DNA from 2 places in the Agrobacterium sp. 22-226-1 genome. Region 2 is predicted to be linked to the other one. Evidence: riboswitches for the same ligand, from Rfam matches in the RefSeq annotation. Region 2 holds a riboswitch; the other holds the start of a gene.
The links. A riboswitch is a leader RNA that binds a small molecule or an ion and turns the genes downstream of it on or off. The one in region 2 is predicted to bind cobalamin.

Region 1 (15,023 bases), on a different contig from region 2:
GACCGATCCTGACCTCTTCCGGCGCGGACGCGCAGGGCGACCATACCGCAGCCTTCATGGCGGCTTTGCCGTTCGCGGCTGGAATGTCGATCAGCCGGAGACCGGCCGCCATGGCGGCGCCCGTTCCAGACAGGGCGGAAAACATAAGGCAAAGCAGCAGCAGAAATCGCATCACCAACTCACGGATCGAGACCATTATGCATAATAGGCCGATCGGTGACCGGCGCTACGCGAACATAAAGCGGTTTCCTGTGACGGCAATGACACCGAACGCTTAAAGCGATTTCAGCGTCCAGGCCACGATGTCGCGCGTGGCGGCGGCAAAGGCCTGATCCAGCGCCTTCACGAAATTGGCGTTGCCGGAACCGCTGACGCGGGCGCTGGCGCGGAACACTTCCTGCGCCTTCACCGTGCCGTTGCGGTCGTTCAGGAGCTTCACGGATATTTCGATATTGGCGATATTCTTCGCCGTATCGATTTCGAAGGCACGAATATCGGTCACGACCTGATAGTCGATTGCCAGCCCCTGCCCCGGCCGGCCGACGCCGCCGAGCTTGCCGGTATCCTCGAAGGCTTCCACCAGCTTGGATTGCACCATGCGCGGCAGGCGGTCGCTCCATTGCGAGTTGCCGAGATATTGCACCTCCGAGCCGGAAAGGCGCACCACGATGTTTTCGCTGTCGAGCGCCTTCAGGGCGGTCGGATCGGCGATCAGCAATTGCCGGCTTTTCAGCGAAGGTCCCTGCGCCACCGCCGCCGAAGAAACGGAGAGATCGAAAGTATCGTTCTTCGGCGCACCCGCGCAGCCCGCCATCAAGGCGGCAAACAGCGGAGCCAGAATGAGGGCGCGGCGCTGACGGCCGTTCATCAATCGTGTCATTGGCCCATACCCCTCTTAGCGCCTTGTTCTGCCATCATATTGTTTCACGGTTTCGCCGCCGAAAATCAACCGCTGCGGATCGCGGTCGATATTGGTGATGGCATTGTTGAGATTGTCGACCGTGACCCGCGTGCTGCCGATAAGCGCCTGGAAATCCTTCAGGCCCGAGCTGGAGAAACGGGTCAGATTGTCGGCAATCGGCCCGATGCGGGCATTGAGATTGTCCGCCACCGCCTTGAAGGAGGTGAGCGTTTCGCGCGCCTTGGCAAACAGCGAATTGGCGTCATCCGTGCCGAGCATACCGTCCACCTTGGCGAGAATGCCGTCGACGCGGCTGGAAGCAAGGTTCAGCTTGCGGCCCATTTCGGTGAAGTCGGAAACCGCCTGGTCGATATCGGCGCGACGGGCGCCGACATCGTCAGCGATCCGTTTGAAGTTCGCCACGGCATCGCGCGCATCGGCGGTCGCAGAGGAAACGTCATCAACCACGGTGCTGACCTTGGCGGGATCGACCGACGCCAGAAGCTCATCCGCGCGTTTGACGACCGTCTGCACTTCCGTGCTCGCCGCCTCGAAGTTTTTCGCTGTGCTCTGCACCGTTTCCATGATGCCCTGAATATCGCTGGAGGCGGAAGCGACATCCTTCGTCACCTTGTCGACATTCGACAGGATGGAATCGATCTTGCCGGCATCCACCGCCTTCACCAGATCCTCGATGGCCGTCAGCGTGCCGTCGAGACGCACCGAGACCGACTGCACCGTTGTGGAAAGCGAGCTGAGGCTTGCAATGAAATTCTTGATGCCGTCGGAATTGGCCGCCAGCGCATCGGAGAATTTCTCGGCATTGCGCACCGTCTGCGTCAAGGGGCCACGCGCATCCTGCACGAAACCCTGCAATTCGCCGATGGCGCCATCGGCGCGCTTCAGGATTTTGTCGGCGGTGGCAAGCAGGTTGGTGACGCTGGAAAGATCGGCCGTCAGTTCCGCCGGAACGCCGCTTTCAACGGCTTTCTGCAGAATGCGCTCGCCATCCTTGTTGCCGCCGGAAAGCTCGATATAGGCAGCGCCCGTCAGGCCCTGAATTTCAAGCACGGCGCGGGTCGACGGGAAAACCGGGGCATCGGCCTGCACTTCGGTAAAGGCGATGGAATAGGCCGGATCATCGCGGTCAATGGCAAGACCGCGCACGGTGCCGACCGGAATGCCGTTGAAACGCACGGGAGAACCGACGGAAAGACCGTTTGCGGAGCCAGGAATACGCACGACAAGCTGGGCCGTCGGGCCGCCACGACCGAATTCCGCCATCCAGTAAACGAAGCCGAATGCGGCGGCGATCACGATCAGCGTGAAAATTCCGACTATGGTGTAGTTCGCCTTGGTTTCCATGCTTCTTGTTACTCCACCGGATTTTCGTGTCTGCCGTCCGGAAGAACGACAGAGCGCGCCCGTTTGCCGCGGAAATAGGACTGCACCCATGGGTCGTCGCAGGCGAACATGTCCTGCAATGTCCCTTCCACCAGCACCTTCTTCTGGCCCAGCACCGCAATGCGGTCACAGACGGAGAAGAGGCTGTCGAGATCGTGCGTCACCATATAAACGGTCAGGCCGAGCGAATCGCGCAAGCGCGCGATCAGCATATCAAATTCCGCCGCCCCGATGGGATCGAGGCCGGACGTCGGCTCATCGAGGAAGACGAGGTCGGGATCGAGCGACAGCGCCCGGGCAAGGGCTGCGCGCTTGATCATGCCGCCGGAAAGCTCGGAAGGGTACTTGTCGCCCGCATCGGGCTTCAGCCCCACCATCTCGATTTTCAGATAGGCAAGCTCGTCCATCAACTTCTTCGGCAGGTCGAGATATTCGCGCATCGGCAGCTGGATGTTCTCCTTCACCGTCAGGCCGGAAAATAGCGCGCCCTGCTGGAACAGCACGCCAAGCCGCTGGTCGAGCATCATGCGGTCGTCTTCGCTCGCCTTGTCGTAATCGGTGCCGAGAATGCGGATCGCACCTGCCTGCCGCGGCAGGAGCCGCAAGATCGCACGCATCAACACGGATTTGCCGGCACCGGAGGGGCCGATAAAGCCGAGGATTTCACCGCGATAGACATCGAGGTCGAGATTTTCGAGCACGTTGCGGCCATTGAAACCGACGGTCACGCCCTCGACGGAAAGCACCACCTCGCGGCCGTCTTTACCGGTTCTGGTCTCCTGCGGTTTCTGATCCAGTTTCTCCAACGCGCCCTCCCTAAAAATCGATGGCTGCGTAGAAGATGGCGAAAAGACCATCCACCAGAATGACGACGAAGATCGACTTCACCACCGAGGAGGTGACGTGCTGGCCGAGCGATTCGGCCGAACCGCCCACCTTCATGCCCTCAACCGCCGCGACGATGCCGATGATGAGCGCCATGAACGGCGCCTTGATCATGCCGGCGGCAATGGTCGATTCCTCGACAGCGCCATGCAGGCGCGACAGGAACACCTCAAACGTGATGCCGGAATAAAGCAGCGCCACGATGGCCGCACCGAAAAGCGCTGCGAAGTTGGCAAGAATGGTCAAAAGCGGCAACGCGATGGTGAGCGCCACCAGCCGCGGAAACACCAGCACGCCGACCGGGTTGAGACCGATCACCTTCAGCGCGTCGATCTCCTCGCGCATCTTCATCGAGCCGATTTCCGCCGTGATCGCACTGCCGGAACGGCCGGCGATCATGATCGCGGTCAGAAGCACACCGATTTCGCGCAATTGCAGAATGCCGACCAGATCGACAACAAAGACTTCCGCACCGAAATATCTGAGCTGGAACGCGCCCTGCTGCGCGATGATCGCACCGATCAGGAACGACATCAGCATGATGATCGGCACGGCGCGCACGCCCATATGGTCGATCTGGTTGACGATCGCCGCCGGCGAGACGCCGCGCCCGCGCCCGAGCTTCATCTGCGCGCCGCGCACGGCCGAGCCGAGAATATACATGCCCGCCAGGAAATCCGCGCCGTTCTGGATGACGGCCTTGCCGATGGGCGCAAAAATACGCTCGGCGAGCCCCGCCTTCGCAGCGGCTTCGCCCTCCATCTCCACCTTTTCGGGCAACTGGCCGATGACTTCTTCGATACGGTCATTGCCCGTCACAGTGACGGTGGCGCCATTTGCCTCGAGGTCCTTGCGCAGACGCTGGATGATCCATGCGCCGGTCGTATCGATGGCCTCGACGGAAGAAAGATCGATCTCCACCGGGCCGGCGGATTTGCTCTTTTCGATCTTTTCAAGACTGGGGAAAACACCGGCGAGATTGCTGTTGCGCCAGGAACCGCTCATGACAAAACGCAAGCCGCCGCCGGAGACGTTATCGTCTTCGGTGATTGCGGCCGGGTTCGCCTGTTGCCGTGTGTCCTGTTCTTGCATAATGCTCCGAGCGAGTGCAGCCGTCACGAGATTCTTAAAGGTTTCATAACGTTTTGGCCTCCGGCAAGCCACAGTGACGGCTGACAATTCGTGATAAATTTGGCGTCATGTGTCTTTTGCCGCCCAATCGGAAGTGAAAAAACATGCCCCGTTACCTTCAAGCCACAACGGAACGTTTTCCCGTCGCCGGCAGCTTCACCATTTCACGCGGCACCCGCACGCATGCGGATGTCGTAACGTGCACCATCCGCGATGGTTCCTTCGTTGGCATTGGCGAATGTGTGCCCTATCCGCGTTATGGCGAAAGCATCGAAGGCGTCATCGCCGATATCGAGGCGATGGCGGAGCGGATCGCCGGCGGCGTGACACGGCAGGAACTGCAGCAGGCGATGCAACCCGGCGCCGCCCGCAATGCGGTGGATTGCGCGCTGTGGGACCTTGAAGCCAAGATCAGCGGCAAAACCGTTGCCGAGCGCATCCTTGGACAGGCGGCAAAGCCGCTCGTCACCGCCTACACCATCTCGCTTGCCGACCCCGAGACCATGGCCGCGAAAACGGCGGAAAACGCAGGCCGCCCGCTGCTGAAGATCAAGACCGGCACGGCGGATGACGAAGCGCGTCTAAGGGCCGTGCGCGCCGCCGCACCCGAAGCGCGCATCATCATCGACGCCAATGAGGGCTGGAACGATTATAATATCGAATATTATCTGCGGCTTGCGGCAGAGCTGAAGATATCGCTGATCGAGCAGCCGCTACCCGCCGGCAAGGATGACATCCTCGCCCGCATCGACCATCCGGTGCTGATCTGCGCCGATGAAAGCGTGCATTCCACCAAGGACCTCGCCGGCCTCCGCGACCGTTACGAGGCGATCAACATCAAGCTCGACAAGACCGGCGGCCTGACCGAAGCGCTCGTCATGAAGGCCGAGGCCGAAAGGCTCGGCTTCACCATCATGGTCGGCTGCATGCTCGGCACCTCGCTCGGCATGGCGCCTGCGGTGCTGGCAGCACAGGGCGCGGCCTTCGCCGATCTCGACGGGCCGCTGCTGCTGGCCGAGGACAGGGAGCCAGGGCTGGTTTATGAGGGTTCGCTGGTTTATCCGGCACGGCCGGAATTGTGGGGTTAAGCCCCAACAAATATGCACGCAACCTCGCCCCTTGTTTCCTCTCCCCGGCGGGGAGAAGGCGAAAAAACGCACCCGCTCGCCTTAAATGACGGAAGGGCTCGTCTATGAGGAAGGCGTGGTTATCCGGCCCCGCCGGAATTGCAGAAGTCTCGCTCAGGCACCGTGCGCCAAGGCGGCATCTTCCGCGTGCCTTGCCTAAAGAGTCACAGGGAAGCAGAACCTCTCCTCCGTCATGCCGGACTGATCCGGCATCCAGCCACCGCGCGTCTGCGCGGTGAGAGGAGTCTTACGCGATCAAAGACTTGATCGCACTGGATCCCGGCTCAAGGCCGGGATGACGGTGTGCGGATATTTATTGCCACTCATCGAATGCGGCATTCCATACGAGCCTATCGTCAGCGCCCGTCAAACGCCCCAACTCAGGCCGCGTGCTTCCCGATCAGCCCCGGAATATCCACCGGCTCCATCTCGTCCGATGCCTGTTCGGCGGTAACGTCGCTCGTCTGCATCCAGGTGATCAGCTCGAAGCTGCCATCGGCATTTTCGGCAATCGCCGTGCAGCTTTCCACCCAGTCGCCGGTATTGATGTAGCGGATGCCGTCCATGTCTTCCATGACAGCATGGTGAATGTGTCCACAGATGACGCCATCGACATTGTTGCGCCGTGCCTCGTCAGCCACCACGCGCTGGAATTCGCCGATGAAGTTGACCGCGTGCTTGACCTGCAGCTTGGCCCAGGCCGAAAACGACCAGTAAGGCAGGCCGATGCGGCGGCGCACGGCGGCAATGGCGATGTTGAGCGCAATCGCCGCGTCATAGGCCCAGTCGCCGAGATAGGCGAGCAGACGGGCGTTGCGCACCACCACGTCAAACTCGTCGCCATGGATGATGAGGTACTTCTTGCCGTCGGCGGCCTCATGGATCATGCGTTCGGCCACTTCGATGCCGCCGAAATGCATGCCCGGAAATTCCCGCAGGAATTCATCGTGATTGCCGGGAATATAGACGATGCGCGTTCCCTTGCGGGCCTTGCGAAGAAGCTTCTGCACCACGTCGTTGCAGCCCTGCGGCCAGTACCAGCTGCGGCGCAGGCGCCAGCCGTCGACGATGTCGCCGACGAGAATGATCGTCTCGGCCTCGTGATGTTTCAGGAAGTCGAGCAGATAATCCGTCTTGGCCGCCTTGGAGCCAAGATGGACATCCGAAATGAAAAGCGTTCTGAACTGTCTGGTTTCGATTTGACCGGCCACGGATTTCATCCCCCTGTTCGGTTGCGTCCCTGCGGCTTTCTTACCTCTCAGAACCAGACTCGTGTTTCAGCAACATGACAGACGCCGGTTTTTATAGGGAATATGACGAAAGCCTTCACGAAAACGCGAATAAGCCATGGCCGCATTTGCATAAGGTGCGGTCAAATAACGGCTGTACCACGGGGAAGTTTGTTGTATTCAGGGGTCCGGAATTGAACCAGACATGACGGTGGAAGAATGACCTCTCACGATAAGAACAACACGCCCGCCAACACGGCAAAGGCCGACATCGAGGAACAGGCGCTCTTTTTCCACCGCTATCCGCGTCCCGGCAAGCTGGAAATCCAGGCCACCAAACCGCTCGGCAACCAGCGCGATCTGGCGCTGGCCTATTCGCCGGGCGTCGCCGCCCCCTGCCTCGCCATCCATGAAAATCCGGAAACGGCGGCGGAATATACCGCCCGCGCCAACCTCGTCGCCGTCATTTCCAACGGCACGGCGGTGCTCGGCCTCGGCAATATCGGCCCGCTCGCTTCCAAGCCGGTGATGGAAGGCAAGGCCGTCCTCTTCAAGAAATTCGCCGGCATCGACGTTTTCGATATCGAAATCGATGCGCCCGGCATCAACGACATGGTCTCCACCATCGCAGCGCTGGAACCCACCTTCGGCGGCATCAACCTTGAGGACATCAAGGCGCCGGAATGTTTCGAGGTGGAACGCCAGCTGCGCGAAAAGATGAACATCCCGGTCTTCCACGATGACCAGCACGGCACCGCGATCATCGTCGCCGCTGCAGTCACCAACGCGCTGGAACTCGCCGGCAAGTCTCTGTCCAGCGTCAAGATCGTCGCCTCGGGCGCCGGCGCGGCAGCCCTTGCCTGCCTCAACCTGCTCGTCGCCATGGGCGCGAAGAAAGAAAACATCTGGGTCCACGACATTGAAGGCCTCGTTTATGACGGCCGCAACACGCTGATGGACGAGTGGAAGGAAGTTTACGCCCAGAAGACCGACAAGCGCGTCCTGGCCGAAACCATCGACGGTGCGGATGTCTTCCTCGGCCTTTCCGCCGCCGGCGTGCTGAAGCCGGAACTGCTGGAGCGCATGGCGGAAAACCCGCTGATCCTGGCGCTTGCCAACCCCAACCCCGAAATCATGCCGGAGGCTGCACGTGCGGCCCGTCCGGATGCGATGATCTGCACCGGTCGTTCGGATTTCCCGAACCAGGTCAACAACGTTCTCTGCTTCCCCTATATCTTCCGCGGCGCGCTGGATTGCGGCGCAACCACGATCAACGAGGAAATGAAGATGGCCGCCGTGCAGGCCATCGCCGAACTCGCGCGTGAGGAAGTCTCCGAAGTGGCCGCAAAGGCCTATAGCGGCGAAACGCCGGTCTTCGGCCCGAACTACCTCATCCCCTCGCCCTTCGATCCGCGCCTCATCCTGCGCATTGCACCAGCCGTTGCCCGCGCCGCCGCCGCAAGCGGCGTCGCCGCCCGGCCGATCACCGATTTCGAAGCCTATCTCGACCAGCTGAACCGTTTCGTCTGGCGCTCCGGCTTCATCATGAAACCGGTCTTCAACGCCGCGAAAGCCGCCGAAAAGAAGCGCATCATCTTTGCCGAAGGCGAAGACGAGCGCGTGCTGCGCGCCGCCCAGGTGCTGCTGGAAGAAGGCACCGGCATCCCGATCCTTATCGGCCGCCCGCAGATCATCGAAACGCGCCTGAAGCGCTTCGGCCTGCGCATCCGCCCGCATGCGGATTTCGCCGTGGTCAATCCGGAAGACGATCCGCGCTATCGCGACTATGTCGATGACTATTTCGCCCTTGTCGGCCGCGTCGGCATCAACCCGGAAGCAGCCCGCACCATCGTGCGCACCAACACGACCGTCATCGGCGCGCTGTCGGTGAAGCGCGGCGAAGCGGATGCGCTGATCTGCGGCCTCGAAGGCCGTTACGACCGCCATCTGCGCGACGTCAACCAGATCATCGGCAAGCAGGAAGGCGTGCGTTCCTTCGCCGGCCTCAGCCTGCTCATCACCCAGCAGGGTGCGCTGTTCCTCACCGATACTTTCGTGAATTACGACCCGACCTCCGAGGAAGTGGCGGAAATGGCCATTCTCGCGGCCAAGGAAATCCGCCGCTTCGGCATCACGCCGAAGATCGCCCTCGCCAGCCATTCCAATTTCGGCTCGCGCGATTCCGAAAGCGCCCGCAAGATGCGCCGCGCCCTGAAGATCGTGCAGGAGGCCGCACCGGAACTGGAAGTTGATGGCGAAATGCAGGGCGGCTCGGCCCTTTCGGAAGCGCTGCGCAAGCGCGCCATGCCGAACAGCGTGCTGACCGGCGAAGCGAACCTTCTGGTTTTCCCGAACCTCGATGCCGCCAACATCACCCTCGGTGTCACCCGCACCTTGACGGAAGGCCTGCATGTCGGCCCGATCCTGCTCGGCACGGCCCTGCCCGCCCATATCCTGTCGCCCAGCGTCACCTCGCGCGGCGTGGTCAACATGGCGGCGTTTGCCGTGGTGCAGGCATCGCACCCTTCGGTGTGATAGAGGCCGCATTAACGCAATTTTGAACAGGCTGTTGCCGCATTGCGGCAACAGCTTATGTTATCTTCCCGAAACACGGATGTCGTGAAGTATAACGCCCCTGCCACTGGCCGGGGACATCGAACGGATCGAACAATTGACCCGCCGCAGCCGCATCATCGGCCTCCTGCTTCCCCTTGTTTTCCTCGCTCCGGCCGCCGCCTTCGCGGATCAGGTCTGTGATACGCTTTATGCGCAATTGCGCGAGCCGCCCCGCGTCATCGGCAATACGGCCGAGGTGCGGCGTTACGCCAATGCGCTCGCCCGCCAAAACATCGTCATCCGCAAGATCAGGAATGACCTGCGCGGCTATGGCTGCTCATCCGGCAGCGTCATCGTCTATGGCAATCCCAATGCCGGTATCTGCGCCGAGATCGGCGATGCGCTGGCGGAAGCGGAAAGCGAGCGCGACGCCATCATCCGTGACCGCGACGACGCCATGGCGGCCGCGCGTAACGACGACGGCGACATCAGGCGTCAGCGCATTCTCGCCGCCCTCGATGCCAATGGCTGCAACACCCTGCCGCAGACGGAAACGCAATTGCCGCCGCCTCCGGATGTGACGCGTTATCCCGACGCCTTTCGGCAGAACGGCGACGAGCCGGGACAGGCGGGGCTTTCGCCCTACCCCAACGCCGCCGCCGAGGGCGGGCTTCGCACACTCTGCGTGCGCACCTGCGACGGCTCGTTTTTCCCCATCGCGTCCAATGCCTCGCCGCTCGATTTCCGCGCCCAGGCGGAGCAGTGCGAGAAAATGTGTCCGGGCACCGAGACGGAGCTTTATTTCCACTCCATGACGGATCAGGAAACCGCCGATATGGTTTCGGCGGAAACAGGCAAACCCTACAGGGACCTGCCAACCGCCTTCGCCTACAGGAACGCCACGGCAAAAGCGCCGGGCTGCGCCTGCAACATGGCCGCCTATCACAAGGAAATGCAAAAGCAGGAAGAGGCCGCCCGGCCGCAGCCCGAAAAACCCTATTCCGGCATCACCACCATTCCATCACCGCAAGGTGACAAGACTGAGAAACCCGCCGAACAGCAACAGGCCGCCAAGCCGCCGGAACAGCCCGTTCCCGAACGCGACTATGACCCGAACGACAGCCGCGTCCGCGTCATAGGTCCGAAATTCCTGCCCGACCAGACAGGCCGGATCGACCTGAAGAACCCGGCTCTGAAGGGTATACAGCCGCAGCAGTGACATACATCGCGGAGCGAGCGGGCGCCGCTTGTTTCTTCTCCCCGAGTGGGAGAAGTCCGCGGCAGCGGGATGAGGGGGCTGCGTTAGCGATATTCGGAGAGCTTGCCCCCTCATCCGACCCTTCGGGCCACCTTCTCCCCGGCGGGGAGAAGAAATATGCGGCAACGTCCCGCCTTATTCACAGGTCTCCGCTTCTACACCCCGCCCCAACGGTTACGAAACACCAGTTCCTCCAGCGGCACGCGCTGCCGCCAGCCCTTCACCGCCAGTTCCGGCTCGTTATAGAGCGCATCGACACGCCCGAGGCAAAGCCAGGCAACGATTTCGATATGGTCGGGAATATCGAGAATGGTGCGAATGTCGCTGTCGTGGAAAATGCTCACCCAGCCGACGCCGATGCCTTCGGCGCGCGCCGCAAGCCAGAGATTCTGGATGGCGCAGACTGTGGAATAGACATCCGTGCGCGGATTATGGGTGCGGCCCAGCACCACCTTGCCGCCACGCGTCGGATCGCAGGTGACGCAGATGCTGAGCGGCGCCTTGCGGATGCCTTCAAGCTTGAGACTGCGATAAAGCGCCTGCTGCTCGCCCGTAAACATCGCCGCCGCCTCCTCATTGGCGCGGCTGAAGGCCACGAAGGCCGCCTGACGGATCGCGCCATCGGTGACGAGGGTGAAATTCCACGGCTGCATGAAACCGACCGAGGGCGCGGAATGGGCCGCCTTCAAAAGACGCTCCACCAGATCGTCCGGCAGCGGGTCCGGCAGAAACTGGTCGCGCACGTCGCGACGGGTCTCGATGGCACGGTAAATCGCCTCGCGTTCCTCACAGGAAAACGGGCGGGCGGGCGAGAGCGCATGATCGAACGAAATGGCGCCGGGCGGATTGCTCACGGACGAATCGGCTGGCATCGTTTATCCCCAACAATGCGAAGGCCGGGCGCAAATGCGCACCCCGCCTCGACAACAACCTGCCGCCGTCCGCGCGGTTCGGTCTATTTCGTCAGGCCGGTCTTCTGACTTGGCTTCATCCGCCCTTTTCGCCTTCCCGGATTGCTCCAGTGGCTTTAAAAAAAGAACGTCCGCCTCACAGCGCTGGGCACGTTCCGGTCTTTCACCGGATTCCCGATTCTCCCGCCGCATGGGCAGGCACCTAACAGGCAAGCTATGGGCAAAAAAGTTTGCGAATGCAAGCATCCTGCCGGCGGTGCGGCAATGTGGCCCGCCTCACCCCCATCATTCCACCGGGAAATACCTCACATAAGCGAACTCATCCCCATCCGGTGACCAGTTGGGCGAGTTCATCGTTCCCTGCCCGCCGAAAAGTTCGAACAGCGTCTCGGCATTGCCGCCATCCATGTCCATCAGCCGCACCCGCACATCAAGATCGCGCGGATGGTCGAAAACGTCTCCGTCATAGGAAACGAACACCACCTTGCCTCCCTTGGGAGACGGGTGCGGAAACCAGTCGCCATAAGGGCTGTCGGTGATGCGCTCGACGGCGGAGCCATCCACCCGCACGCGCCAGATCTGCATTCGCCCGGTGCGGCTGGAATTGAAATAGATCCACTCACCGTCTGACGAATAATCCGGCCCGTCATTGCGGCCCTCGCCGTGGGTCAGCCGCGTCTCGACGCCGCTTGTTATATCCATCGAATAGATATCGAAGACCTGATCGCGAATGCCGCAATAGGCAAAGCCCTTCCCATCCGGCGACCAGCCATGCCAGTAAGAGGGAAGATTTTTCGTCATCAGCCGTGGCGCGCCGCCCACCGAGGGCATGAGGTAGATGGCGCTCTTGCCAAATTCCACCTTGTCGGAAATGGCGTAAAGCGATCCATCCGGCGAAATACCGTGATCGTTGTTGCAGAGCGTGGCAAAGCCGGTATCGACCGTCTCCGGCGCGATATCACCGGCAAGAGACAGGCGGTAAAGCAGCCCTTCGCTGTTCAGCAGCAGATATTTTCCATCCGGCGACCAGTTCGGCGCTTCGAAGAGATCGGGCGTCTGCCACACCACCCGCATCTGCCGGGTGCGGATGTTGAAGATTTCGATGGAGCTGCGCATTCTGCCTCCCGGGCGTGTCCGTGTTCTCGCTCAAAGCACCCGGCAATACAGACATTCCGTTTGCATCCGCCATCGCCTCGATTATGATCCTAGGGCGGCAGGCACCGTCCTGCAAATTCAAACCGGAAAAAACGCCAGCGCTCCGGCACCGTCCGTGACCCTTGCCGTTTCTCCCAGATCCGAGGTTCCGCGATGAATACCATCGCCGATCACGGCATCCGCTTCGGCCGGATCGCCGCAATGCTTCCTGTCAAAAACATCGAAAAGGCCCACGATTTTTACGTTGGCGTGCTGGGCTTCGAAAAGACCTTCGAAAACGGCACCCCCGTCGGCTTCATGATCCTCAAACAGGGCAACGCCGAACTGCATCTGACATTGCAGCCCAGCCACAAGGCAGCACCCTTCAACGTGGCGCATATGATGGTGAGCGATGTGGATGCGCTGCATGCGCTCTGCAAGAGTCAGGGCTTGCGCATCATCAAGGGCCTGCAGGACAAGGATTACGGCCTGCGCGCCTTTGTGTTTGAAGACCCGGATGGCAACCGCATCGATGTGGGGCAGGTTATTTGAGATGAGCGAACGGCGCGGGGTTTTCTCCGCGCCGCTTGCTTAAACACGAAGGCTTGTTGTGGACCGAGCGCATGCCACTTGTTTCTTCTCCCCGCCGGGGAGAAGTCCGCGGCAGCGGGATGAGGGGGCAAGGGCAGTGAGTTATGGCAGCGTTGCCCCCTTGTAACTTGCCTTCATCGCACTGTGCTATTGTCGCTTGTGCGGTGGCGGATGGAAGACCGATCCCCCCTGGGGACATTGATCCCGTGGATGAGCCAGGGTCTCCATCCGCTTTTTCATCGAACCCGAACAGTCGCCGGGGCCGCTTGCGTGTGCGAAGCCCGCTTAGGCAAGGATGGGATAAGATGGATATTATCGTTGGTATTGACGTTTCGAAGGCCCGTCTGGATGTGGCGTTCGCAGCATCGGGCACGGCGTTCGTCGTCGAGAACAGCCATGCCGGGATCGACGATCTGGTACAGCGTCTCAAAGAGGTGCATGCCGATATCGTCGCACTGGAAGCTACAGGCGGCTTCGAGACGCTGGCCGTGGCACGGCTTTCGTCTGCCGGATTTTCGGTGATTGTGGTCAATCCGGCGCAGGTGCGTGCCTATGCCAATGCCATCGGTCGCCGGGCCAAGACCGACGCGGTCGATGCGGCGGTGATTGCCGCTTTCGTGTCTGCCACCAAGCCACAGATCCGGCCTTTGCGTGATCAGCAAACCCAGCTTTTGTCGGCGCTTGTCGACCGCAGGCGGCAGATCGTGCAGATGATTGTGGCCGAAGAGAACCGGTTACGCATGGCGCTGGAGAAATCGACCCGCAAAAGCATTCAGCGCCTGCTTGCCGCCCTGCGCCGGGAGGTGGACAGCATCGATGCGGAAATGGACGATCACATCCGCAAATCCCCCCTGTGGCGTGTGCGCGAGGCGCTGCTGACCTCCGTGCCTGGTGTGGGGCCTGCAACGGCACGCACATTGCTTGCCGAAATGCCGGAACTGGGCAGTCTCGACCGGCGTCAAATCGCCTCGCTGGCGGGCCTTGCTCCCTGGACCCGGCAATCGGGCAAATGGAAGGGCAAAAGCTTCATCGGTGGCGGAAGGGGCAAGGTCCGGGCGGTGTTGTTCATGGCAGCGCTGGTGGCCGCACGGTACAATCCAGTCCTCAAGGCCTTTCGCGATCGTCTCGTGGAAGCCGGAAAGCCGAAAATCCTCGCTACCGTCGCAACCATGCGAAAGCTTCTGACAATGCTTAACGCCATCATCAGAGACAACAAACCATGGCAAAACGCTTGACATCAAAGACAGTCGCTCATCCGACCCTTCGGGCCACCTTCTCCCCGGCGGGGAGAAGAAACGAGCGGCAACGCCGGGCAAAACATCCGCTATCAGCGTCTTCCTTCAATCACCGATCCCGGAACCGGTTGGTGATCGGATAACGCCGGTCACGCCCAAAGTTCTTCTTGGTGATCTTCACGCCCGGCGCCGATTGCCGGCGCTTGTATTCGGCGAGATAAAGCAGATGCTCCACCCGGTGCACCGTCGCCACATCATGGCCGCGAGCCAGAATTTCCTCAACCGACATTTCCTTCTCGACGAGGCATTCCAGAATATCGTCCAGCACCGGATAGGGCGGCAGCGAATCCTGGTCGGTCTGGTTGGGGCGCAATTCGGCCGAGGGCGCCTTGGAGATGATATTGGCCGGGATCACCTCGCCGGAAGGGCCGAGCGCGCCCGGCGGCACATGGGCGTTGCGCCAGCTGGAAATGGCATAGACCTGCATCTTGTAGAGGTCCTTGATGGGGTTGAAACCGCCATTCATATCGCCGTAGAGCGTGGCATAACCCACTGACATTTCCGACTTGTTGCCCGTCGTCACCACCATCGAGCCAAACTTGTTCGAGACGGCCATCAAGATGGTGCCGCGCGTGCGGCTCTGCAGGTTTTCCTCGGTAAT
Region 2 (15,023 bases):
ACGCCCAGCATGCCGAGGCCGAGAACGCCCACCCGGCACTCTTCCGCCTGACGCTGCGGCAGGGCCTTCCAGAGTTGCTGGCGCTGCTGCTTCAAATAGACCGGCAGGTTGCGGTGCAGCGAAAGCACGCCGAGGCTCACATATTCCTGCATCATGCGGATGATGCCTTCATCCACCATGCGCACGACTTTTACATGCCCAGGGACGGTGTCGATGTGGAACTGATCGACGCCCGCACCGATGGAAAACAGGATTTCGAGATTGCGGTAGCGGCCGATATCATCAGGCACGGTCCAGGTAATGAGGTACCGAACCGCATCCGGATCGACGCTTTCGGCATCCATCGAAAAAGGTAGTTCCGGCAGCTCGCGGGCCAAGGCCTGCCGGAAAATCTCGCCGCGCTTCGCGTCGGAATTGAAGAAGAAAGTCATCTGAAATCCGTGGTTCCGAAGGTTTAAACCGTGCAGCGGTTCGCCAGTGTTTCCAGCATTGACTGGCAGGCCGAAAGTTCGCCGGCCGTTATGAATTCGTCCGGCTTGTGGGCGCGGCCGATATCGCCCGGGCCGCAGATGATGGCGTCGATGCCGGCCGCCTGAAAAAGCCCGGCCTCCGTGCCATAGCTGACGGCGGCGATGCAGGGCGCGCCGGTCAACTCTTCCAGAAGCTTCACGAGGGGTGCATCGGCGGCAAGGGACAGCGCCGGATAATCGCTCATCGGCGTCCATTCTATGTCGATGCCCTCGGCGGCGAGCGCTTCGACACGGTCGCGCACCGGCTGGAGCAGGGCGACCGGCGATACACCAGCAATCGCCCGCGCCTCCAGTTCGATGGCACAGAGATTGGGGATGATATTGATCGCCTGTCCGCCTTTCACCCTGCCGATCTGCAGGGAAGAATAGGGCGGCTCGAATGTCGCTTCGAAAGGCCCCTGGGTGAGAGCCTGTGCTGTCTCGACCGCCTTTGCCATGATGCCGGTCATCAGATGAATGGCGTTCACGCCCTGATCTGGCCGCGAGGAATGGCCGGAGCGGCCGCGAATGGTGATGCGTGCGGCGGCCTTGCCCTTGTGGGCGCGCACGGCGCGCAGATTGCTCGGTTCGCCGATGATCGCGCCCGCCGGTTTTGCGCATAGTTCCGGCAATCGGGCAATGAGATGCGGAACGCCGCGGCAGCCCGCCTCCTCGTCATAGGAAAAGGCGATATGAACGGGCCGCTTCAGCGCCATGCGTGAAAATGCCGGTGCTGCGGCGAGAACCGCGGCCAGAAACCCTTTCATGTCGGTGGTTCCGCGTCCGTAGAGACGCTCGCCTTCGGTTCTCAGCGTAAAGGGATCGGAGGACCATTCCGGCTCACCGGCAGGCACCACATCCATATGGCCGGACAGGATGTATCCGCTGGCATCGGTCGGGCCGAAGCTGGCAAAGAGATTGGCGCGGTCGCCCTCCGGGCCGGCAAGCAGCGATACTTTCGCGCCGTGGCTTTCCAGATAATCGGCGATCCATCCGGCGATGTCGCCATTGGCGGTTCCGACCACCGACGGGAAGCCGACAAGACGCTCCAGAATGTCGATTGCGTTCATGGCTGTCTCCGTCGCTTCAACGCCGAAAAGCTTAGAGCGGCCTGCGGCGTTTATCTGCTGAAATACGGGTGATTTCAGTAGATTGTTGTGTCCTTCCAGCGCTTTCGGAAAATTCCTGCTGACGAGGCTGGTTATCTTCGGATGTCGTGAGCTGGGCTGCCGGGATCAAGGTTCCGCGCCGGAGGGAATGAGAGCCGTTTGTCATGGAGCTGCTCAAAGTCGATAGTTTCGAGTTGCGGACAGTGGATATCGCCGATGTGGAGGCCGATCATCTGCATGCTTTGTCCATGGCTGTCGGATGGCGATATCACGCGAACGAATGGCGTTTCCTGCGGCAGTGCGGCGTCGGCCTTGCCGCGCTTGACGAAATCGATCGCGTTGTCGCAACGGCAATGCTGTTTCCCTATGATGAGGCTTTCGCGACGGTTGGCATGGTCATCGTTTCCCCCCGTTTGCAGGGGCAGGGCGTTGCACCATGGCTGGTGGGCCAACTCATTGCGGGTTACCCTGACGCCCTGCGGTTGAACGCCACGGAAGCCTCGCGACGGCTTTTCGCACGGCTGGGTTTTGCCGGAGATACGGAAAAAGTACATCTCCTACGCGGCAAGGCGCGCTGCCCTGCCGAGATGCCGACGCTTGGAAGAAAACAGAGAATCGAGCCGCTGTCCGAGGATCATTTGTCCGCCGTGGCGGATCTGGATCGGGCTGCTTTCGGTGTTTCGCGCCGGGGCGTCCTGCAACGCCTTCTCCGGGAAAATGCGGGTTACGGCCTGTTCGAGGCCGATCGTCTTGCCGCCTTTGCATTGCGGCGTGCAGCGGGCCGGGGCCATATTGTCGGCCCGGTCGTCGCCGGTGACGAGGCGGATGCGATTGCGTTGGTGAGGCGACATTTTTCCGATCTCGACGATCAGCTTGTCCGTCTCGATGCCGTGCGGGATAGCGGTCTTCTGACCGAGTTCCTGGCGCAATCCGGGCTGGTGGTGATCGAAACGCTCACCACCATGTCGAAAGGCGCGCCGCAACCGGCAGGCTCCGGTTCCGCAAAGATTTTCGCCCTGGCAGGCCCGTCTTTGTGCTGAGGTGCGGCACTATCACAATTGACGCCCCGCCTCTTGCCCCTTATGTGAGAAAGCGACGGTTCCTGCAGCCGAAAGGCGAAGGGATTAATAGGGAACATGGTGCGGGCGATCTTTTTCGCCCAATGCCGTGGCTGCCCCCGCAACTGTAAGCGGATTGTCGTTCATCCCAGTGACGCTTCAAGGCGTCATGCCACTGTATTCTCCGGAATGCGGGAAGGCAGATGAGTGACGCAAATCCGTGAGCCAGGAGACCTGCCGTCGAAATATAAACCATCGTTACGGGCGGGGAAGCCCGGAGGAGGAGATTGTAATGTTATTTCATAACATTTCGTTTGCGTCCTATTGCCGTTCTCCGTACAAGACGTCCCGCTGTTGCTGCGCGTTCTGACGCCTGCTGCTCTGGAATAAGATTTACTTTCGACTGGAGAACACATGTTTCATTCTAGACGCCTGCCGGTCCATGCCGGCTTTCTGGCCGCTGCGCTTGCAGTTTTGCCTGTCGCCGGCGCCAATGCTGCCGAAACCACCTATCCCCTGACGATCAACAGCTGCGGTCAGGAGATCACCTTCAAGCAGGCGCCCGCCCGCACCGTGTCCGTCGGCCAGAGCACGACAGAGGTTCTTTATCTTCTTGGCCTCGCCGACAAAGTGGTTGGCACGGCACTGTGGATCGGTCCGGTTCTGAAGGGCTACGAGGAGGCCAATGCCAGGGTCGAGCGGCTGGCTGACAATGATCCGAGCTTCGAGGCGGTCATCGGCAAGAAGCCGGACCTCGTGACGACGCAGTTCCAGTGGCAGATCGGCCCGGAAGGCGTTGTCGGAACACCGGCGCAGTTCGCCGAGCTTGGCGTTCCCGTTTATACCTCGCCCGCCGATTGCATGGGCAAGGACAATTCCGGCGGCGGCGACGGCGTGCGCAACACCGTCTTCACCATGGATCTGATCTACCAGGAAATCCGCGATCTTGCCAAAATCTTCAACGTGCAGGATCGCGGTGAAGAGGTCGTTGCCGACCTGAAGAAGCGTGAGGAAGCCGCCCGCGCCAAGATCGCCTCCGCCAACGGCAAGCTTTCGGCTGTCTTCTGGTTCTCCAGCGCCGAGCTGGATATCGATCCCTATGTGGCCGGCCGCAATGGCGCTCCCGGCTACATCATGTCCGCGCTGGGCTTAAAGAACGTCATTGAAAGCGATGAAGAATGGCCGACGGTCGGCTGGGAAACCATCGCCAAGGCAAATCCGTCAATCATCGTCGCCGGCAAGATGGATCGCCGCCGTTTCCCGGCTGACGATGTGGCCGTTAAATTGAAGTTCCTCGCCACCGATCCCGTGGCCAGTATCATGCCCGCCGTCAAGGAAGGACATGTGTTCGAGATGGACGCGCAGGCGATGAACCCGACCATTCGCACCATTGAAGGCATCGAAACGCTGGCCGAGGCGATTTCGGCTGCCGGCCTCGCCAAGTGAACGGCCTTTCCATCCATCTTGGCAGGGCAGGGCTGGCTTTTGCCGCGCTCGCCCTGCTGCTCGTCGCGCTGATGGCCGGGGCGGCCATCGGCGAGACCGCCATTCCTTTCGACGTCGTGGCGAAAACAATCGCCAACCGCGTCTTCCATGCGGCCTATCCGCTGGAACCGCTGGATGAGGGCATTGTCTGGAGTTACCGTCTCAGCCGCGCCGTCGTCGCCGCCTGTTGCGGCGCTTCTTTGGCGCTCGCCGGGGCGGTGCTGCAATCGCTTTTGCGCAATCCGCTTGCCGATCCTTATATTCTCGGCATTTCCGCCGGCGCCTCCACCGGTGCCGTCGCTGTCGCGCTGCTTGGCTTCGGAGCGGGGTTCCTGACGATGCCGGCCGGGGCGCTTATTGGTGCTTTCGTCGCGTTTTCGCTGGTCAGTCTTCTGGCGGTGCGGGCGGGACACGGCAACAGCGCCATCATTCTGGCGGGGGTGGCCGGGTCGCAGCTGTTCAACGCCATGACCTCTTTCATCGTCACCAAATCCGCCAATGCGGAACAGGCGCGCGGCATCATGTTCTGGCTGCTGGGCAACCTCTCGGGGGTGCGCTGGCCGGATGTCTGGCTGGCGCTTCCGGTCAGCCTTGCTGGACTTGCGGTGTGTCTCTGGTATGCCCGGGCGCTCGATGCCTTCGCCTTTGGCGGTCAGGCGGCTGCCTCGCTCGGCATTCCGGTGCGCTGGGTCTATGCCGTGCTGATCTCCGTTTCGGCGATCATGACGGCTGCGATGGTGTCTCTGGTCGGCTCCATCGGCTTCGTGGGCCTCGTCATTCCGCATGCCGCGCGTATCTTCGTCGGGGTTCGCCATGGCATATTGCTGCCGGTAACGGCGCTGACCGGCGCGGTTTTCATGATCGTCGCGGATATTCTCTCGCGCATTGTCATTCCCGGGCAGGTGCTGCCCATCGGCGTCATCACCGCGCTCGTCGGCGCGCCCGCCTTTGCCTTCATCCTCGGGCAGAAGAGGGGGCGTTCATGAAATTATCCGCCCACGACCTGCATTTCCACGCCGGCAATATCGACATTGTGCGCGGCGTCTCGCTCGATGTCGGTTCCGGTGAGTTTCTCGGCGTCATCGGACCGAACGGTTCCGGCAAAAGCACGCTGCTTTCCATGCTGGCAGGCATTCGCAAACCACGGCGGGGGCACGTTACGCTCGGGGATGAGCCGCTTGCCTCATTGGGACGGCGAGACCTTGCCCGCCGGCTCGCTTTCGTGGAGCAGCAGGCCGAAACCACCGAACGCATCACCGCACGACAGGCGGTGGAGCTTGGGCGCACACCCTATCTCGGGCCGCTTTCCGCCTGGTCGCAGCAGGACGACGCCATTGTTGATGCAGCACTTGCCAATGTCGACATGGCCGACAAGGCGGAGCGCAACTGGCACCATCTTTCCGGCGGCGAACGCCAGCGCCTGCATATCGCCCGCGCATTGACCCAGGAGCCGCATATCCTGCTTCTGGACGAACCGACCAATCACCTCGACATAGGTCACCAGATCGGCCTGCTCGATCTGGTGCGCCGGCAGGGCCTGACCGTTGTGGCGGCGCTGCACGATCTCAATCACGCCGCCATGTTCTGCGATCGCGTCGCCATCATGCATCGGGGCGAGATGATCGCGGTCGGTCCGCCGCGGGAGGTTCTGACGCCGGCGAGAATAGCCGCTGTCTTCGGGGTGGAATGCGTCGTCACCACGGATGAGGGCGGCTTTTCCCATATTCGTTTTCTGCCGGCCCATGGGCGGGCCGAGCATCCAAGGAAAGTACTGGCACGATGATGACATTGACGACGCTCGCAAACGCCGCTGCAAGGACCAGCATGTTTTGGGCCGCTGCCGTCATTGCCGTGGCGTTCACGGGCTTTCCGCTTCAGGCTTCAGCCGAGACCTTCGAGGTGAAAATGCTGAACCGGGGCGAAAAGGGCCCGATGGTATTCGAGCCCGATTTTCTCGAAATAGCGCCCGGCGACCGCGTGCGCTTCGTGCCTACCCACAAGAGCCACAATGCCGCGACCATCGATGGCATGATCCCGGAAGGTGCCGAAGGTTTCAAAAGCCGGATCAATGACGAATTCGAGACCGGCTTTGAAAAGCCGGGCTTTTACGGCATCAAATGCTCGCCGCATTACGGCATGGGCATGGTCATGCTGATCAAGGTCGGAGAGGCCACCCTGCCGCAGAGCTACCGGACGGTGGACGTGCCCGGCCGGGCAAAGCCAAGGTTCGAGGACCTCTTCGAGCAGGCGGAAAAATGAAGCTGCACCGAGCTCTCATCCGTCATGCCGGACTTGATCCGGCATCCAGCCGCGGCGCGTCTGCGCCGTGGGAAGAGTCTTTTGCGATCAAGGACTTGATCGCACTGGACCCCGGATCTAGTCCGGGGTTACGGAGTAGTTCCCCGGCTTCACCGCACACACGGCATAACGATGCTGCAGCCCGCGCAGAATGCCTTTCAGCAGGCTGAAGTTTTTCGCCTGGGCACGGTGAATGGCCTGAAGCTCCTGATCGATTGCGACAGGTTCGAAGCCGGTCGCACGCAACAGCGCCGCGACATCGCCAGCCCTTGCGCCCTTCGAAAAATAAACGCGGGAAAGAATGCTGTTGAAGGTGTTTTCCGGGTCCGCCGGCTTGTGCGGCTGGTCCGGTTTGACGAGGCCGATGCTTTCGAGACCGGCCGCCAGTTTCTTCACCAGTTTTTCGCGCCAGCCGGTATTCACGAAATCGCCGTCGACGATCAGAAGCCGTCCGCCCGGTTTCAGCACGCGGAACCATTCGGCAAAGCTTGCCTGCGGGTCCACCAGCGTCCAGACCAGATGACGGGTGATGATGACATCGGCGCTTTCATCCGGCTCCATCGTGTTTTCGGCATCGCCGACGAAAAAGCGGATGCTGCGGCCACGGCTTTTCGCTTTTTCACGGGCAAGCGCCAGCATGGTTTCCGACCAGTCCATGCCGGTGACCTGAAAACCGAGATCGTCCATCAGGTGCGAGATGACACCGGTGCCGCTGGCAAGATCGAGCGCCCTGCGGCCTTCTCCGCGGCCGAGATGTTTCAGGATAAGCGCGTGCCAGGCCTCGCGCTCGTCTTCGGAAAAAATTTCATGTCCGGGGGAAAGGTCGAAAGTCGCGGCGCGGCCGGACCAGTAGGATTTGATTTCGTCTCTTAGACTGTCGTTTTTGCCATATTGGATTGTGTCGATCATCGGTCTTCAACTCATGTACCGGTCAGTTAAGAATGGCTCTAAAACATAAATGTTGACTAGTACAGTCAGAAAATAATACAGCCGCGCCAGTCAACACTGGAGAGCAATATCCGATGCGCATCTCAGCCAAATCTGCGGCACTTGCCCTTGGCCTTCTCGTATCCGCCGCATGGCCGGCATTCGCCGAAAAGGTCACCGTCAAGGATGTGACGGGCCGCGATGTCGAAGTGAATGTGCCGGTATCGCACGTCATCCTCGGTGAAGGCCGCCAGATTTATTTCCTGGCTGCACTCGACAAGGAAAACCCTTTCCAGCACGTGGTTGGTTGGCGCGACGATCTGGCGAAAGCCGACCCGGAAACCTATGCTGCCTATCTCGCCAAATATCCGGAGATCGCCAAGCTGCCGACATTCGGCGGCATGAAGGACGGCACTTTCGACATAGAACAGGCTGTTGCCCTGAAGCCTGACGTGATCCTGATGAATATCGACGCCAAGACGGCGACCGAAGAAGCGGGCTATATCGAAAAGCTCGCCAAGGTCGGCATTCCGCTGGTCTACGTCGATTTCCGTGAAAAGCCGATGGAAAATACCGAGCCGAGCATGCGCCTCATGGGCCAGCTGACGGGCAAGGAAAAGATCGCGGAGGACTTCATCAAGTTCCGCGCCGACTCCATCGCCAAGGTTACCGATACGCTCGAAAAGGCCAATCCGAAGAAGCCTGTCGTGTTCATGGAGCGCGCCGGCGGTTACTCCGACGATTGCTGCATGTCCTTCGGCAACGAGAATTTCGGCAAGATGGTGGAGCTTGCCGGCGGCGTCAACATGGCCAAGGACATCATTCCCGGCACTTTCGGCACCGTCAATCCGGAACAGATCATTGCCTCCAACCCGGAGCAGATCATCATCACCGGCGGCAACTGGAACGGTTATGTTCCGGGCGGCAACTGGGTCGGCGTCGGTTATGGCGCGGATCTGAAGGAAGCCCATCGCAAGCTTGAAAACCTGACCAAGCGCCCGGCTTTCACCGGTGTACAGGCGGTGAAAGCCGGTAATGTCCACGCCATCTGGCATCAGTTTTATAACAATCCCTATCAGTTCGTGGCCGTTCAGGAAATCGCCAAGTGGCTGCATCCGGACCTCTTCAAGGATCTCGACCCGGAGGCGACCTTCAAGGAACTGCATGCCCGCTTCCTGCCGCTCGACTACAAGCCCGGCTACTTCGTTTCGCTGAAGGACGCCAAGTAATAGAGGGACGGTGAAGGGGAGCGCCGTCCGACCGATGGATAAAGCCGCAGCCATGCGGCTTTATCGCTTTGTTTTGGAACTCAATGAGGACTGCTCATGCGGCTCAACGCTCTCAGGCATCTTGCGGTGCTGGCTTTCTTCCTTCTCGCCGTGCCGGTTCTGGCGGCCGAGATTACCGATGTCACCGGTCGCAAAGTCGAGCTGGACCTGCCGGCCAGACGCGTCATCGTCGGTGAGGCGCGCCAGGTGCATGTCATTGCCGCGCTCAAGGGCGACCAGACCTTCGACACCATCGTCGGCTGGCGTGACGATCTTCTCAAGAAGGATCCCGACAGCTACGCCGCCTATGTCGAGCGTTTTCCGCAGATCGAGAAACTGCCGCGCTTCGGTTATGTGCCGCAGGGCGATTTCAGCCTGGAAACGGCCATCACCCTTTCGCCCGATGTGATCACCCTCAATCTGGAAGCGGAGAAATCCGCCAAGGAGAGCGGTTTCGAAGAAAAGGCCGCCGCCGCCGGCATCAAGATCATCTATCTCGATTTCCGCATCGATCCTGAAAAGAACAGCGAAGCCTCGGTCGAAATTCTCGGCAAACTCTTCGGCGCCGAAGAGCGCGCGAAGGAATTTATCGCCTATCGCCGTGCCGAAATCGCCCGCGTGACCGACCGGCTCGCCAGCGTCAAGGACTTGAAGCGCCCGAACGTCTTCATCGAACGCGCGCCCGGCATTTCCGGCGAAAACAATTGCTGCCGCACTTTCGGACCGGTCAATTTCGGCGCGATGGTCGATCTCGCCGGCGGCCACAACATCGCCGACGGCATCATCAAGACGACCTTCGGCGATCTCAATCCCGAACAGCTCGTCGTTGCCGATCCTGACCACGTCATCGTCACCGGCTCCAACTGGGCCGCTGAGTCCGACATCAACCAGTTCGTTCCTGTCGGACGCGGGGCGGATATGGCTCTCTCCCGTGAGCGACTGGCCAATCTGATGAAGCGCACGCCATTTCCGGAACTGAAGGCCGTGAAGCAAGGCAATGTCCATGCGGTCTGGCACCAGTTCTATGGCGCGCCCTACGAATTCTTCCCGATCCAGCAATTCGCCAAGTGGTTCCATCCCGATCTCTTCGCCGATCTCGATCCGGAAAAGAATTTTGAGGAGTTTCACCGCAAATTCCTCCCCGTCACCTACAAGCCGGGCTATTTCGCCTCGCTCGAAAAAGGTTTGAACCAATGAGTTCGCTGAATGAAAGCGCGGTTGGCATCAGTGGGCGCGATCAATATCGCGCCCTTGCCGCGCGCAGGATAATCATCCTCTTCGGGCTTTTTATCGCCCTGTGTTTCAGCATGGCCGCCGACATGGCGCTCGGTCCGGCGCGCTATTCGCTCTCCGAGGTTCTGGCGACGATTGCCGATCCGGCCGCCGTCGGAAACCAGCTTCGGGTGGTGATCTGGGATATTCGCATGCCGATCGCGCTGATGGCGGTGACCGTCGGAGCGTCGCTTTCGGTTGCGGGTGCGCAGATGCAGACCATCCTGTCGAACCCGCTCGCCAGCCCCTTCACGCTCGGCATTTCGGCGGCGGCAAGCTTCGGTGCGGCGCTGGCGCTGGTTGGCGGCGTGGCGATCTTTCCGGGCGCCGTGCATTACATGGTGCCGATCAATGCCTTCATCATGGCCATGGTCGCGGCTCTGTTCATCCATTTCGCCTCGACGCTTCGCGGGGTGACGGTCGAAACCATCGTGCTGCTCGGCATCGCGCTGGTGTTCACCTTCAATGCGGCGCTGTCGCTGCTCGAATATCTGGCCTCCGAACAGGCGCTCGCCGCCGTGGTTTTCTGGACAATGGGCAGCCTGACGAAGGCGACCTGGGACAAGGTCTATATCACCGCCGCCATCCTCCTCGTCACCGTGCCGCTGTTCATGCGCAATGCCTGGGCGCTGACGGCGCTGAGGCTTGGCGATGACAAGGCGGCCAGCATGGGCATCAATGTCCGGCGGCTGCGGTTGACGACCATGCTGACGGTCAGCCTGCTGGCGGCCATTCCGGTTTCTTTTGTCGGCACAATCGGTTTTGTCGGGCTGGTCGGTCCGCACATCGCCCGCATGGTGGTGGGTGAGGACCAGCGTTTCTTCCTGCCCGGCTCGGTGATCTGCGGTGCGCTGCTTCTGTCGGCAACCTCGGTCATCAGCAAGGTTCTCATTCCCGGCGCTATTCTGCCGATCGGCGTCATCACGGCGCTCGTCGGCGTTCCGTTCTTCTTCGCGCTTATTTTCGGCAACAGGAGGCGCGCATGGTAGCGCTCGCACTGAAAGATGTCGGCGCCGCCTATGGGCGCATCACGGTTCTCTCCAAGGTCGGCATCGATACGCTGGAAAGCGGCAGTGTGACGGCCGTGATCGGCCCGAATGCCGCCGGCAAGTCCACGCTTTTCAAGCGCATCGCCAGCCTGATTTCCGGTCCCGGACTGGTCGAGCTCTCCGATACGGCCCGCGGTAACCGCGCCATCTGCTACATGCCGCAGGATACCGGCGCCAACGCCGTTCTGACCGTCTATGAATCCGTGCTTCTTTCCGCCAAGCAGGGCGGCGGCTGGCGGGTCCATGACGATGAGCTTTTCGAGATCGACGCCATTCTCAAGGCGCTGAAAATCCATGACCTTGCTTTCCGCGGGCTTGGCGAATTGTCCGGCGGCCAGCGACAGCTTGTTTCGCTGGCGCAGGCGCTGGCGCGCAAGCCGGAAGTGCTGCTGATGGACGAGCCGACGTCTGCGCTCGATCTTCATCGGCAGATCGAGGTTCTGGGCTTCGTCACCGATCTGGCGCAGAAGACCGGCATGATCGTGCTGATCGCCCTGCATGACCTCAACCATGCGCTTCGTTATTGCGCAAATACGATGGTTATCGCGCGCGGTGAAATGGTGGTGAGCGGTAGCACGGAGGCGGTTATAACCCCGGAGATGCTGCGCGATATCTATCGCATCGATGCCCGTATCGAGCCCTGCTCGCAGGGCAGACCCATGGTCATCGTCGACGGGGCCATCTGACAGGTCAAGACCCGGCCGCCTTCGCTGCCGGGTCCGCTCGATGCGGCCCGCACAAATTCTTGATGATAATAGTCATGAAATATCTGTTCGATCCACGGTTTGGGTGCTAGAGCTTTGAGCGGCAGAACTGCGCGGCCATTCGGGGGCGACAGGTTTCGTCGATCCTTGAAATTTCTCTCGGTTGAGACATGGGCATACGGGAAGATGACAAGCGTTATAACGCTTACGTCGCGCATAGGGTCGACCTGATCAAATACGCCACCCTTATTCTGGGGTCGCGGGCGGATGCGGAGGACGTGGTTCAGGAAGCATTCCTGAAATTCGTTCCCGAAGCCTCCGGCAATCCTTCCAATCTCAAGTCCTATCTGTTTCGCATCGTTCGCAATCTTGCGCTCGACAATCGCCGGCGCAGCCGCCAGGACCTTCGGGAACGGCCGGACGATACGCCGTTCTGGGGTGTGCCGCAGGACAATGGTACGCCGGAGGAGCATGCCCTTTTCTGTGACGAAGTCCGGCAGATGCGGACTATTTTGGCCGGCCTGCCGGTTCAGGCGCGGGTGGCATTGGAAATGCACAGATTCGGTGGTTACAATATGGAGGAGATTGCGCGTCACCTCGGCGTGTCCGTGGCCAGCGCACATCGTCTGATCAAGGGCAGCATTGCCGCGATTACCAAAGAAATGAAGTAAAATAGTCCCGATTGTCCCGCCTTGTGAAAAAAATCTCTTCCTCAAACGTCTTTATAGCAATGCAGAAGACGACGCTTCTCCTCCGCCCCGCAAAGGAACTGGCCCGGTTCAATGACCATTGATCCAGAGAAAAAAATTGAATTGCCGGCCGGGAAGGCGGAAGAGGCGGCCGACTGGCTGCTGCGCTTGCAGTCTGGCTCGGCGGAGCCGCGGCTGAAGGCGGAATTCGAGCAATGGCTGGCGGCAGCGCCGGCAAACCGTCTCGCCTGGGAACGAACATGCAAAACATGGCGGAACCTCGGCCTGGTGGAGCCGGAATTTAAGAACCTCTGGGAAGATGCGCCGCATCTGCCCGGCAAAACCGCGACAAAGCCGCAACGGCGGCGCTGGTCCGTGCGGCATTATGCCGGCGCGGCCGTGGCGGCGGCGTCCCTCTGTCTTGCGGTGCTGTTCGTTCCGGCATTTTTCGTTCGCCTGGAGGCGGACTATCAGACCACCACCGCCGAAAGCCGCACGATCACCCTCGAAGACGGCAGCAAAGTGCAGCTTGCCGCCGCGAGTGCGCTTTCAACGGATTTCACGAATGACCGTCGCAATGTGACGGTGCTGAAGGGGGAAGCCTTTTTCGACGTCGTGCCGGACAAAACGCGTCCCTTCGTCGTGGAGGCAAAAAACGTGACCGTTCAGGTGCTGGGCACAGCTTTCGACGTCGACCTGACGGATGGCGTAACCCAGGTGGCGCTGGCGCACGGTTCTGTGGAAGCGTCCTTCCGCAATGCGCCGCCAACGCGGCTGGTGCCGGGCGAGATGCTGATTGTCGACGCTTCCGGCGCGATCCGCAAAGAGACTGTTTCCGCCGAGGATATTGGCGGCTGGCGCAATGGCGAACTCTATGTGGTCGATGCGACGATAGGCTCGGTCGTGGAGCAGATCCAGCGTTACCATCCGGCATGGCTGACCATGGCTGACAAGCGGCTTGCCGAGCAGAGGGTGACTGGCTTTTACGATCTGCGCGACCCGGATCGCGCGCTGGAAGCCCTGGTGGAACCCTATAAGGGCAAGGTGCATGCGATTGGCGGCAGCGCCCGTATCATCACCCGCTTCTGAAATATTCCGAAACAAAAAATCATATTTATTTTCAGTAATTTATAAAATTTCTTCCGAAAGCCTGAAAAAAATCGACGAGGCAATCGTCTTTTTGTTGAGTAATCCGGTCAAGATATATCCGGAGCGAAAGACAGGAAGACAAAAGCAATATGCGCCTCCAGACATGCAAGACCGGTTCAGGGGAAAAAGCAGCAAAGCAGGCTCGCAGGGCCGTGCTGCTGGCGACAACGGCGGTCGTCGTTTCATTCGTGACGCCCGTTCTGGCCCAAACCGGAGCAGATACCGCCAATTCCCAGCGTCCCGGCGGCGAGCAGGGGGTGACGCGGCCGTTCAATATTCCCGCCCAGTCGCTGTCATCGGTCGTGGGTGCTTTCGGGCGGCAATCCGGCCTTCAGGTCACGCTGGCCACGCCGGCGGCGGGCAATGTGCGCACCAATGCCGTCACCGGCAGTTTCACGGTGCGGGAGGCGCTGTCACGGTTGCTGGCGGGAACGGGCGTCAATTTCCGTATCGCCGGTAATGGCAGAACCGTCGTCATCGGCACAGGGCAATCGACCGTCGATCTTTCCGCGGCGGAGGGTACGACGGTTCTGGAAACCATTACCCTGACCGGCAAGACCGGGCGCAACTCCATTGCCGGTTCCGGTTATCAGGGCACACCCGACTGGGTTTATGAAACGCCCGCCAGTGTCAGCGTGGTCGGCCGCGAGGCGATCCAGTCGGCCGGCGTGCGCAACACGCGCGACGTTTTCAACCGGGTTTCCGGTGTTTATGCCGGCGAGGGCAACGGCAGCTTCCCAACCGTTTCGCCCAATGTGCGCGGTTTGCAGGAAAGCGGCCGCGTGGTCGTCTCCATCGACGGGGCGCGGCAGAATGCGCAGCGTGGTGCGGCATTTGGCGGCGCCACCAGCTACACCGCAAGCGCCGGGCAGGGTTATGTGGATGTCGCTTTCATCCGTGCCGTCGAAATCGAGAAGATAACCAATGCACGGTCGGGTAATGCCGGCTCTCTGGGTGGCAAGGTCGAGTTCCGAACCGTCAGCGCCGACGATCTGATTGCCGAGGGTGAAAACAAGGGCGGGGAAGTGAATGTTTCCCGCGGCACCAATGGTTATGATTTTCAGGGCTCGGTTCTCGGCGCCGTTCGCTCGCCGGATGGTCCTCTATCTTTCGTCGCCGGCTACAGCCGCACGATCATGGATGAATACAAGATCGGAACAAAAGGCGAGGCCCGCAGCACCGCGCCGACGATGAAGGATCTGCTTGGCCGCGACGGCTGGTCGACCTTTTTCAAGGGCGAAGGCGACTTCGGCGACGTGAAGGCCTCGCTTTCCTGGATGCATCAGGAGAATGACTTCGTTCAGGGCGCATCTGAGGTGATCGACCGGGAAAGCGTGCGAAACGACAGCGTCGTCGCGAAGCTGGACTGGGACCCGGAGAGCGAACTCATCGACTTCAAGTCATCGCTGTGGCTGAACGATAATATGACGCATGAACTGCGTGCGGCGCGTACTTATGCGGTAGAGACGAACCTTGACATGGGCCTGCGCAGCTTCGGTGGCAGCC

Region 1: it holds a riboswitch for cobalamin, as region 2 does, so the genes downstream of both, bluB (5,6-dimethylbenzimidazole synthase) here and ACQZ5K_RS05420 (ABC transporter substrate-binding protein) in region 2, are expected to answer to the same signal.

Annotation. Positions count from the first base shown of each region.
Region 1 is NZ_JBNWCP010000003.1:373,739-388,761, forward strand. It holds gene ACQZ5K_RS07590 (alpha/beta hydrolase family protein) at 1-172, opposite strand, end outside; gene ACQZ5K_RS07595 (ABC-type transport auxiliary lipoprotein family protein) at 275-880, opposite strand; gene ACQZ5K_RS07600 (MlaD family protein) at 896-2,266, opposite strand; gene ACQZ5K_RS07605 (ABC transporter ATP-binding protein) at 2,275-3,111, opposite strand; gene ACQZ5K_RS07610 (ABC transporter permease) at 3,122-4,282, opposite strand; gene dgcA (N-acetyl-D-Glu racemase DgcA) at 4,426-5,409, shown strand; gene ACQZ5K_RS07620 (UDP-2,3-diacylglucosamine diphosphatase) at 5,829-6,668, opposite strand; gene ACQZ5K_RS07625 (NADP-dependent malic enzyme) at 6,897-9,212, shown strand; gene ACQZ5K_RS07630 (DUF2865 domain-containing protein) at 9,349-10,452, shown strand; gene bluB (5,6-dimethylbenzimidazole synthase) at 10,647-11,363, opposite strand; cobalamin riboswitch at 11,441-11,623, opposite strand; gene ACQZ5K_RS07640 (TolB family protein) at 11,688-12,518, opposite strand; gene ACQZ5K_RS07645 (glyoxalase superfamily protein) at 12,711-13,088, shown strand; gene ACQZ5K_RS07650 (IS110 family RNA-guided transposase) at 13,433-14,362, shown strand; gene ACQZ5K_RS07655 (NAD+ synthase) at 14,472-15,023, opposite strand, start outside.
Region 2 is NZ_JBNWCP010000002.1:536,119-551,141, reverse strand. It holds gene ACQZ5K_RS05435 (2-hydroxyacid dehydrogenase) at 1-431, opposite strand, end outside; gene argE (acetylornithine deacetylase) at 455-1,579, opposite strand; gene ACQZ5K_RS05425 (GNAT family N-acetyltransferase) at 1,783-2,658, shown strand; cobalamin riboswitch at 2,698-2,932, shown strand; gene ACQZ5K_RS05420 (ABC transporter substrate-binding protein) at 3,091-4,122, shown strand; gene ACQZ5K_RS05415 (FecCD family ABC transporter permease) at 4,119-5,147, shown strand; gene ACQZ5K_RS05410 (ABC transporter ATP-binding protein) at 5,144-5,944, shown strand; gene ACQZ5K_RS05405 (pseudoazurin) at 5,941-6,420, shown strand; gene ACQZ5K_RS05400 (class I SAM-dependent methyltransferase) at 6,538-7,368, opposite strand; gene ACQZ5K_RS05395 (ABC transporter substrate-binding protein) at 7,482-8,615, shown strand; gene ACQZ5K_RS05390 (ABC transporter substrate-binding protein) at 8,712-9,851, shown strand; gene ACQZ5K_RS05385 (FecCD family ABC transporter permease) at 9,848-10,915, shown strand; gene ACQZ5K_RS05380 (ABC transporter ATP-binding protein) at 10,909-11,661, shown strand; gene ACQZ5K_RS05375 (RNA polymerase sigma factor) at 11,850-12,350, shown strand; gene ACQZ5K_RS05370 (FecR family protein) at 12,462-13,457, shown strand; gene ACQZ5K_RS05365 (TonB-dependent hemoglobin/transferrin/lactoferrin family receptor) at 13,607-15,023, shown strand, end outside.